Regions from separate parts of the Micromonospora sp. DT44 genome, predicted to be linked through region 2. Evidence: riboswitches for the same ligand, from Rfam matches in the RefSeq annotation. Region 2 holds a riboswitch; the other holds the start of a gene.
What was found. Region 2 has a riboswitch for cobalamin ahead of cobN (cobaltochelatase subunit CobN). Riboswitches for the same ligand answer to the same signal wherever they lie in the genome.
Positions count from the first base shown of each region.

Region 1 (5,211 bases), on a different contig from region 2:
AACTGCCGGTACGTCGCCAGCGGCAGATCCAGGGCGTGCACGAGCGCCACCCGGATCACCAGCGGGTGCGTGACGGCGGTGACCCGTCGGCCGACGTCGCGTTGCGCGTCCAGCCACCGACCGACGCGCTGGCGCACCGCGACGATCGACTCACCGCCGTGCGGCGCGGCGTCCGGCGTGGACAGCCACTCGCGTAGCGCGTCCGGCCGCTCCGCCGCGATCTCCGCGAGGGGTCGGCCCGACCAGTCGCCGTAGTCACAGTCGGCCAGGGCCGCCTCGATGGTGGGCGCGAGCCCGAGAACCTCGGCGGTCTCGACGGCCGCCGCCGCGGGGCTGGACAGGCACGCCACCGGGTCGCCTTCGCGACGGCCCGCACCAGCGGGGGACTGGGCGAGGGCGGCACGCCGGCCGCCCTCGTCCAGGCTGTCGTTCCCGCCGAACCGGGCCTGCCGCAGGGCGGCGGTGTGACCGTGGGCGACCAGCCGCAGGCTGGTGGCGCTCACCCGGCCAGTCGTGCGTCGGCGACCGTGCGCTGGCGGTGCATCAGGGCGGCGAAGAGCAGGCCGATCCCGGTCCACAGCACCATCTGGGTGCCGAGCGAGGCGAGTCGGAAGCTCCACAGCAGCGTCGCGGGGAAGTCGCCGGGGACCTCCTGGAACGACGGCAGCACCACATAGGACACGACGGTGACCAGCAGGAAACCGCCGACCGCAGCGCTGGCCCGCAGCCACACCGGCGCGTGCTCACCCACCGACCGGTAGCCGAGCGAACCGGACCAGACCGCGACCAGGCCGAGTACCACCATCAGCAGGTAGGTGACCGTGCGCTGGTTGATGGTGGACGGGTCGCCGACGGCCGGCGGATTCGGCGGGTACTTGAGGAACGGCACGATCACCGCGCCGAGTAGCGCACCGCCGGCCAGCAACAGCCCGGACCGCCCGTCGTCTGCGGTCCGCCGACGACGGCCCAGCAGGACGTACGCGCTGGCCAGCAGGCCGCCCATGGCGGCGCCGAAGAGGCCGGTGGCCAGGAACAGGCCGCCGCGTTGGGCGTTGCGGCCGACCAGGGCCTCCTCGCCGTGCTGGTGCCCGTCGGCGGTGGCCTCGGCGTGCTGGTGCCCGTCGGCGGCGGGCTCAGCCTGGGTGGCCGCCTCCTCGATGGCGATGGCCGCCTCGACGTGTGGTTCGCCGACGACGAAGGCGAACGTCCCGGCCAGCAGGCCGGCCACCAGGCCGGCGAGGAGCCCGCGCAGCAGGACCGTGACGAACGTGGGTGCGGTGCCGGTGCCGGTCAGTGGCACGGGACACCGAGCAGGTGCCGGCCGTCGTGCATCAGCTCGTGCAGGTACATCCCGCTGCGCGAGACCGCCCCCTGGTCAAAGGCGACGAGGTAGGTCAGCAGGGCGAGCACGGCGACGGTGGCCAGGACGGTCCACAGGAGACGGGTCGGGACAGCGGGGTGCGCCAGCGGCTGGCTGGAAGTGGAGCTGGACATGCGTGAACGAACCTCCTCGGGGATGACGCGTCCCCATCGCAAGGCTGCGGACGACCGAGCGTCCTGGCTCGCGCCCCCCGGGCTGGGGGCCGCTCACAGTGGCGCGACCGCGCCGGATTCTCACCGGCTTCCCTCGCGTCGCCGCAGATAGTGGGTCGACCGTATCGGTGCCGGTTCGCCTCGGTCAAGCCGTTGGCGACGGTCGGGGCGTCACCGCCCCGTCGGCCGGCTCCGAGCCGATCGACGAGGGTCGTCATCGTCGACCGCGACACGCCGAACCCGACATGTGGGGTGTGACAAACGAGCTCGCCCCTATATATGGTGTCGACCGCAGCTGGTTCGGCCACTCCTGGCGAGTGTTCGAGGCAAGAGGGAACCCGGTGGAAGTCCGGGACTGTCCCGCAGCGGTGAGTGGGAACGACCGCCGTCATCAGCACTGGGCCACCGGCCTGGGAAGCGACGGCCAGTAGGTGACCGGGCAGGCCCGGTCGCGCCCGCGAGTCCGAAGACCTGCCAGCGCACCGCGCACCCGAACCTCGGGTGCGCGGCGGTCCGAGGCCGCGTGGAACGGCTGACGCCACCTGACCCACGCTCGCGCTGGCGTGGCGTCGACGGCGTCCGTCTCCCCGCGTCCGAGGGCCCTTGAGGTCTCGAACTCCCGAGGAGTGAGTGGTGACAGTCACCCAGGTGGTCCCGGTCAGCGGCGAGGCCGCGCGGCGGACCCCGATGCAGGTGCGCAAGCGCGACGGCGGCACCGAACCCGTGGACGTGAACAAGATTGTCCGGGCGGTCGAGCGGTGGGCCGACGATCTCACCGACGTCGACCCGATGCGGGTGGCCACCCGCACGATCAGCGGCCTGTACGACGGCGCGACGACCGCCGAACTGGACCGGCTCTCCATCCAGACCGCCGCCGAGATGATCGGTACGGAGCCGCAGTACTCGCGCCTGGCCGCGCGGCTGTTGGCCGGCTACGTCGACAAGGAGGTGCGGCGCCAGGGCATCACCTCGTTCAGCGCGGCGATCCGGGCCGGCCACGCCGAGGGTCTGATCGGTGACGAGACCGCCGCGTTCGTCGCCGCGCACGCGAAGACGTTCGACGACGCCGTCGACGCCGACGGCGACCGTCGCTTCGAGTACTTCGGCCTGCGCACCGTCTACGACCGGTACCTGCTGCGTCACCCCACCTCAAGGCTGGTGCTGGAGACCCCGCAGTACTGGCTGCTGCGGGTGGCCTGCGGCCTGTCCCGTACGCCAGACGAGGCGGTCGACTTCTACCGGCTGATGTCCAGTCTCGCCTATCTGCCCAGCTCGCCGACCCTGTTCAACTCCGGCACCCGACACACCCAGATGTCCTCGTGCTATCTCGTGGACTCGCCGCGCGACGAACTGGACTCGATCTACGCGCGCTACGCCCAGGTCGCCAACCTGTCCAAGTTCGCCGGTGGCATCGGCATTGCGTTCTCCCGGATCCGGTCCCGCGGCGCGCTGATCCGGGGCACGAACGGGCAGTCCAACGGCATCGTGCCGTTCCTGCGCACACTGGACGCGAGCGTCGCGGCGGTCAACCAGGGCGGGCGGCGCAAGGGCGCGGCCTGCGTCTACCTGGAGCCGTGGCACCCGGACATCGAGGAGTTCCTCCAGCTACGGGACAACACGGGCGAGGACGCCCGTCGTACGCACAATCTCAACCTGGCCAACTGGGTCCCGGACGAGTTCATGCGCCGGGTCGAGGCCGACGAGATGTGGTCGCTGTTCGACCCCGACGAGGTGCCCGAACTGCCCGACCTGTGGGGCGAGCGGTTCGACGCCGCGTACCGGGCCGCCGAGGCGCAGGGCCGCTACGTGCGGCAGCTGCCGGCCCGCGAGCTGTACGGGAAGATGATGCGGACCCTGGCCCAGACCGGCAACGGCTGGATGACCTTCAAGGACGCCGCCAACCGGTTGTGCAACCAGACGGCCGAGCCGGGGAACGTGGTGCACCTCTCCAACCTCTGCACCGAGATCATCGAGGTGTCCAGCGACGACGAGACCGCCGTGTGCAACCTCGGCTCGGTGAACGTCGCCGCCCATCTGACCGATGACGGCATCGACTGGGAACGGCTGCGCGCCACGGTCCGGACGGCGGTGACGTTCCTCGACCGGGTCATCGACATCAACTACTACCCGACCCCGCAGGCGGCGGCGAGCAACCCCCGCTGGCGGCCGGTCGGGCTCGGGCTGATGGGGTTGCAGGACGTGTTCTTCGCGCTGCGGCTGCCGTTCGACGCGCCGGCCGCGCGGGAGCTGTCCACGCGGATCAGCGAGGAGCTGTACCTGACCGCGCTGGAGACCTCCGCCGACCTGGCCCGCGAGTTCGGCGCCCACCCGGCGTTCGCGCAGACCCGGGCCGCCCGGGGCCAGCTCCAACCCGACCTCTGGGGCGTTGAGGGTACCCAGACCGCGCGCTGGAGCGCGCTGCGTCAGCAGGTGCGGGAGTACGGGCTGCGCAACTCGCTGCTGGTGGCGGTCGCGCCCACCGCGACGATCGCGTCGATCGCCGGCTGCTACGAGTGCGTCGAGCCGCAGGTGTCCAACCTGTTCAAGCGCGAGACGCTCTCGGGGGAGTTCCTCCAGGTCAACACCGCTCTTGTCCGCGAGTTGAAGGCCCGCGGCCTGTGGACGGAGCAGATCCGGTCGGCGATCAAGCGGGCCGAGGGCTCGGTGCAGTCCGTCGTGGAGCTGCCGGCCGACGTGCGGGAGCTGTTCCGTACCGCGTGGGAGCTGCCGCAGCGTGCGCTGATCGATCTGGCCGCCGCCCGCGCGCCGTTCATCGACCAGTCCCAGTCGCTGAACCTGTTCCTGGCCTCGCCCACCATCGGCAAGCTCTCCTCGATGTACCTGTACGCCTGGAAGACCGGTCTGAAGACCACCTACTACCTGCGGTCCCGGCCGGCCACCCGGATCCAGCAGGCCACCGTCAGCGCGGTGACGCCCGTTGTCCCCGTCGCGGTCGATGCCGACGCGTTGGCCTGCTCGCTGGAGAACCCCGAGTCGTGTGAGGCGTGCCAGTGACCGTCGCCGACACCACCACCGACAGCACCATCGACGCGAGGACCACGCACATGCTGCTCGACCCCGGGATGGACCTGACTCTCCGTCCGATGCGCTACCCGCACTTCTTCGACCGGTTCCGGGACGCCATCCGCAACACCTGGACGGTCGAGGAGGTCGACCTGCACACCGACCTCGCCGACCTGGACCGTCTGTCGCCGGCCGAGCGGCACCTGGTCAGCCGCCTCGTCGCGTTCTTCGCCACCGGCGACACGATCGTCGCCAACAACCTCGTGCTCAACCTGTACCAGCACGTCAACAGTCCCGAAGGTCGGCTCTACCTGTCCCGGCAACTCTTCGAGGAGGCCGTACACGTCCAGTTCTACCTGAACCTGCTCGACACGTACGTGCCCGACGAGACCGAGCGGTTCGAGGCCTTCGCCGCCATCGAGAACATCCCGTCGATCCGTCGCAAGGCCGAGTTCTGCTTCCGCTGGATCGACTCGCTGGGCGACCTGCCGGAGCTGCGTACCCGCGAGGACCGGCGGACCTTCCTGCTCAACCTGATCTGCTTCGCGGCCTGCATCGAGGGGTTGTTCTTCTACGGCGCGTTCGCGTACGTCTACTTCCTGCGTTCCCGTGGCCTGCTGCACGGGCTGGCGTCGGGGACCAACTGGGTGTTCC
Region 1 is NZ_JBNCKS010000011.1:134,985-140,195, forward strand. Features, by position in the region: gene ACLQ25_RS09065 (histidine phosphatase family protein) at 1-503, opposite strand, end outside; gene ACLQ25_RS09070 (CbtA family protein) at 500-1,300, opposite strand; gene ACLQ25_RS09075 (CbtB domain-containing protein) at 1,291-1,494, opposite strand; cobalamin riboswitch at 1,530-1,669, opposite strand; cobalamin riboswitch at 1,813-2,026, shown strand; gene ACLQ25_RS09080 (ribonucleoside-diphosphate reductase subunit alpha) at 2,221-4,548, shown strand; gene ACLQ25_RS09085 (ribonucleotide-diphosphate reductase subunit beta) at 4,599-5,211, shown strand, end outside.
Region 1: it holds a riboswitch for cobalamin, as region 2 does, so the genes downstream of both, ACLQ25_RS09075 (CbtB domain-containing protein) here and cobN (cobaltochelatase subunit CobN) in region 2, are expected to answer to the same signal.

Region 2 (5,211 bases):
TTCCATGTCGGCGCGCGCCTCCCGCCCGTCCAGGCCCCGGCCGTACGCGTAGCCGCCCCAGACCGCGTACACCTCGGCCAGGTCGGCGTCGCTGCGCCAGGTCCGGGCGTCGATCAGCGGCAGGAGTCCCGCCCCGTACGCGCCGGGCTTGGAGCCGAAGATGCGGGCGGTGGCCCGCCGCTCGTCGCCGTGCTCGGCGAGGTCGGCGGCGACGTGCGCCCGCAGGTAGTTGTCCTCGTCCGGCTCGTTCAGCGCGGCGACCTGCCGGACGGCGTCGTCGAGCAGCGCCACCACGTGCGGGAACGCGTCGCGGAAGAACCCGGAGATGCGCACGGTGACGTCGACGCGGGGCCGACCCAGCTCGGCCGTCGGCACTACCTCGACACCGGTGACCCGCCGGGACCGCTCGTCCCACACCGGCCGACAGCCCAGCAGCGCGAGCACCTCGGCGATGTCGTCGCCCTGCGTCCGCATGGCGCTGGTGCCCCACACGGTCAACCCCACCGAGCGGGGGTACGCCCCGGTGTCGGCGAGGTGCCGGGCCAGCAGCGAGTCGGCCAGGGCCACGCCGACGTCCCAGGCGTTGCGGCTGGGAATGGCCTTCGGGTCGACGGAGTAGAAGTTCCGGCCGGTGGGCAGCACGTTGACCAGGCCCCGGGTGGGCGAGCCGGACGGGCCGGGCGGCACGAACCGACCGTCGAGCGCGCCGAGGGTGTTGCGCAGCTCGTCGGTGGTGCGCTCCAGCCGGGGCACCAGCTCGGTGGCGGCGAACCGCAGCACCGCGGCGACGTCCGGGATCGGCTGGCCGGCCACCTCGGCGACGACCGCCTCGGCCGTGTCGGCGGTCCAGCCCAGGGTCTCCATGCCGACGACGAGCCGCCGGGCGAGGGCTTCGATCAGGTCGATGGCGTCGGCGGCGGTACCGGCCGGCCCGTCAACCGTGTCGGTCAACGCGGCCGGGAGGGCGACCCGCTGGCCCGGCGTCGCGAGCATGTCCTGTTCGTCGAGGGCGTACGCGGCCGCGAGGGCCTGCCGCAGGCCGGGCAGGGCCTGGGCGCCGCCCCAGATCTGGGGGGCGCGCAGCACCGCGAGGACCAGGTTGACGCGGGGCTCTCCGGTGGGCGCGTCGGCGAGGATGTGCAGCCCGTCGCGGATCTGTACGTCCTTGACCTCGCACAGGTAGCCGTCGAGGTGCAGCACGAAGTCGTCGAAGTCGTCCGCGTCGGGCATCGCCTCGGTGTGCAGGTCGTGGTGCAGCTCGGCGGCGCGGACCAGATCCCAGATCTGCGCCCGCACGGTCGGCACCTTGGCCGGGTCGAGCGCCTGCACGGTGGCGTACTCGTCGAGCAGTTGCTCCAGTTTGGCCAGGTCGCCGTAGGTTTCGGCGCGGGCCATCGGCGGCACCAGGTGGTCGACGACCACGGCGTGCGCCCGCCGCTTGGCCTGGGTGCCCTCGCCGGGGTCGTTGACGATGAACGGGTAGACGAGCGGCAGGTCCGCGAGGACCGCGTCGGGCGCGCAGTCGGCGGCCAGACCGAGGCCCTTGCCGGGCAGCCACTCCAGGGTGCCGTGCTTGCCCAGGTGCACCACGGCGTCCGCGCCGAAGCCGCCGTCCGCGACCGGCGCGGCGAGCCAGCGGTACGCGGCCAGGTAGTGGTGGCTCGGCGGCAGGTCCGGGTCGTGGTAGATGGCGATCGGGTTCTCCCCGAAACCGCGCGGCGGTTGGATCAGCAGCACCACGTTGCCGAAGCGCAGCCCGGCCAGCACGATGTCGCCGCCCTCGGTGTACAACTCGCCGGGCGGCTCGCCCCAGTGCTCCCGCATCCGCTCGCGCAGTTCGGCTGGCACCTGGTCGAACCAGCGCCGGTAGGTCTGCCCCGGTATCCGGGCCTCGGCGGCGGCCAACTGTTCCGGGGTGAGCCACTCCACGTCGTGCCCGCCGGCGGCGATCAGGGCGTGGATCAGCGCGTCACCGTCGGTGGGCGGCGGCGTGTCCCCGAGGTCGTAGCCCGCCTCGGCGAGCGCGGCGAACAGCCGGACCGCCGAGGCCGGGGTGTCCAGCCCGACGGCGTTGCCGACCCGCGAGTGCTTGGTGGGGTACGAGCTGAGCACCACAGCGATCCGCTTGTCGGCGTTCGGCACGTCCCGCAGCCGGGCGTGACGCACCGCGATGCCGGCGACGCGGGCGGCCCGCTCGGGGTCGGCGGCGTACACCGAGAGCCCGTCGGCGTCGACCTGCTTGAACGAGAACGGCACGGTGACGATCCGGCCGTCGAACTCGGGGATGGCCACCTGCATCGCGGCGTCCAACGGGGACAGCCCGGCGTCGCTGGCCGCCCACTGCTCCCGGGTGCTGGTGAGGCAGAGCGCCTGGATGACCGGCACGTCCAGGGCGGCGAGCGCGCCGACGTCCCAGGCGTCCTCGTCGCCGCCGGAGGAGGCGTCCGCCGCGACCGCGCCGCCGGCCGCGAGGACGGTGACCAGCAACGCGTCGCATCGGGCGAACAGCCCGAGCGGGCCGGCGCCGGTGGTCAGCCCGCGCAGCGAGCCGCAGAAGATCGGCAGTGGGTTGCCGCCGGCCGCGCGCACCGCCTCGGCCAGCACATCGACGAACGCGGTGTTGCCGGCCAGGGCGTGCGCCCGGTAGAAGACGATCCCGATGGTGGGACGATCCGGTTCGGTGGGGTGCTCGCCGTACACGCCGTAGGCCGGGGTCGGCGCGGGCGGTGCGAACCCCTCCCCGGTGAGCAGGACCGTGTCGGAGAGGAACCGGGCCAGCTCCCCCAGATTGTCCGGACCACCCTCGACCAGGTACGCGAGGGCCTGGGCGACCACCCCGGACGGCACCGTGGAGACCGCCATCAGCTCCGCGTCCGGCAGCGCCTCGCCGCCGAGGACGACCGTGGGCACGCCGCTGGCGAGCACGGCGGCGAGGCCGTCCGGCCACGCCTGCCGACCGCCGAGCAGGCGTACGACGGCGAGGTCGACCCCGTGGAGCAGGGCGGGCACCTCGTCGGCCGCCACCCGGGCGGGATTGGCGAGCCGGTAGTCGGCGTCGCTGGCGCGGGCGGCCAGCAGGTCGGTATCGGCGGTGGAGAGCAGCAGAATGCGCACGGCAGGCTCCGGACAGTAACGTCGGCGCGCTCGCGAAGGCGGTTCGGCGACGACGTGCGGGTGGGCGCGGGGTTCAGCGGGCACCGCGACCCGGACCGCTCACCGGCGTGGGGCCGGCGGCGACGGGTGGCGTGGTGCGGACCTCAGCGGTGAACGGAGTCGATGCCCATCGCGGCGAGAGCACGGCTGCGGTGCGGGAGACGGCAGCGGCCGTCGATGATGGAGACGCCATGCGTCATCGGGTCCTCCTCGGGTGTCCACGCCCTGGGGTACGTCCCGACGGCCGAAGTATCCTGGCTTCCGGATCGACGCTCTCCCCCGGCCTTCCAGCCGCAGACACACGGCCGTGACTCGCGAGGGGGGATCGCTCCCCGGTGACAGTGGCGGGACCGCGTCGGAATCGCACCGACTTCCTTCACTGCCGTCAGGCCGCGAATGCTGCCACACCTGCCGACCGCCGGTCAACGCGGACCACGGCGTCGACCGGCGACGCTCGCCACATTGACCTGCGGATATATCGGCGCGGAGGGTTGCGTCGTGCCGCAGTGGCGGGCAGCCGAACTGGTTCGTCGACGGCGCGGTGATCCCACGGCGGGGCAGTGTGTGTACGGGCCCTTTGGAGCTGATGTCATAGACGATTCGCCCCGCGGGAGGGGGTCATGGACGCCCAGCCGGCGACGTGACGTTCCGGGTGGGCCCGGCCCCAGGTCCGTATCCGTTCCGGACGCCGGCGGGCGCCAAGGAGCGGACACGTGATCGGCCTGGGTCACTCTCGCTGAGAGGGGCGCGGCCGGCGGGTCATCGACAGCCAGCCGAGGAAACGCGCGTGCATCAGGGCAAGGTCGGGGCGCCCGCCGAGACCATACAAGTCGTGGATGGCCTCGTTCATGCAGGACGTCAGGTAGAGGGCCAGGCGCCAGCGAGTGGCCGTAGAACTCGGCGACGAGATCGAGTTGCGCGCGGGAACATGGCCACGCGGCGGCGCAGTTGCGGCACAACCACGCGGGACGCGTGGGCAGGTGCGGGCGGGACCGTGGGCTCACACCCCTGACCCTGCTCACCACGACCACCGCGATCCATCACAGTGGGTGATTCCTCGATGGATAACTTTCATCCGCCGACCGGATGTCCTGCCGGCATGCCGTTCCGCTACTGGATAAGCTGGCCCTCGGCCCTCGGCCCTCGGGCAGGAAGGGAGCCAGCCGTGAGCGTCCGCACAACTGCCGCGCTCACCACTGACGACCTGCTCTGGGACAGCACCGACATGCTCGATGCCTTGGCCGCTCGCGACGTCGCTCAGGTATTCCGCCTCGTCCAGCGAGCCACCCGCGCCAGCCAAACCACTCTCGGCGTCGCCACCGGCCTCAGCCAGGCTCAGATCAGCGAGATCACCAGCGGTGCCCGCCGGGTCAGCAGCATTGATGTCCTCACCCGCATCTGCACCGGCTTGTCCATGCCACGCCACGCACGCATGGCGCTTCTCCTCGGCGAACGCGAGCCGGCCACTGACCTCGCCGGACACCAGGTCAGCACGGCAGGACGGGACCGCTGTGCTGATGTCCGCGCGATTTATTCCAGCCGATCAGATTTCATGGCGGAGCTGCCCCCGCGAGCCCTTTTCGACCATGCCACGGACATCCGAGCGTCCGGCCTGTCACTCAACCTCATCTGTCAGCAGTACGGCGACAATCGCCTCCTGAAACTCCTCGCCGCCGGCACCCGCCTCCGTTGCCTGTTCCTTGACCCGGCCGGCGAGGTGATCAGGCGGCAGGAGCGGGAGGACGACTATCCAGACGGACACCTCAGCGCGCTCACCGAACTCAACATCCAGAACCTGGCTCGCCGCATTCGTGACCGGCTCCCCGCGGATGCCCGAGACAACCTCGCCATCGGCGTCTACGACGAGTCCATTCGCGCCAACGTCCTCTTGATCGATGGTCGCCTCTGCGTTGTCCAGCACTACCTACCGCAGATGCGCGGGGTGGACTGCCCGACGCTGGTCATCGAGCGCAGCGCCAGCCCCTCCGGTCTCTATCCGATATTCGATGAGATGTTCACCTCGCTGTGGGAGCGCAGCCGCCAGCTATGACCGACTAC
Region 2 is NZ_JBNCKS010000006.1:2,652-7,862, reverse strand. Features, by position in the region: gene cobN (cobaltochelatase subunit CobN) at 1-3,114, opposite strand, end outside; cobalamin riboswitch at 3,379-3,555, opposite strand; gene ACLQ25_RS04915 (DUF5919 domain-containing protein) at 4,319-5,203, shown strand; gene ACLQ25_RS04910 (inositol monophosphatase family protein) at 5,200-5,211, shown strand, end outside.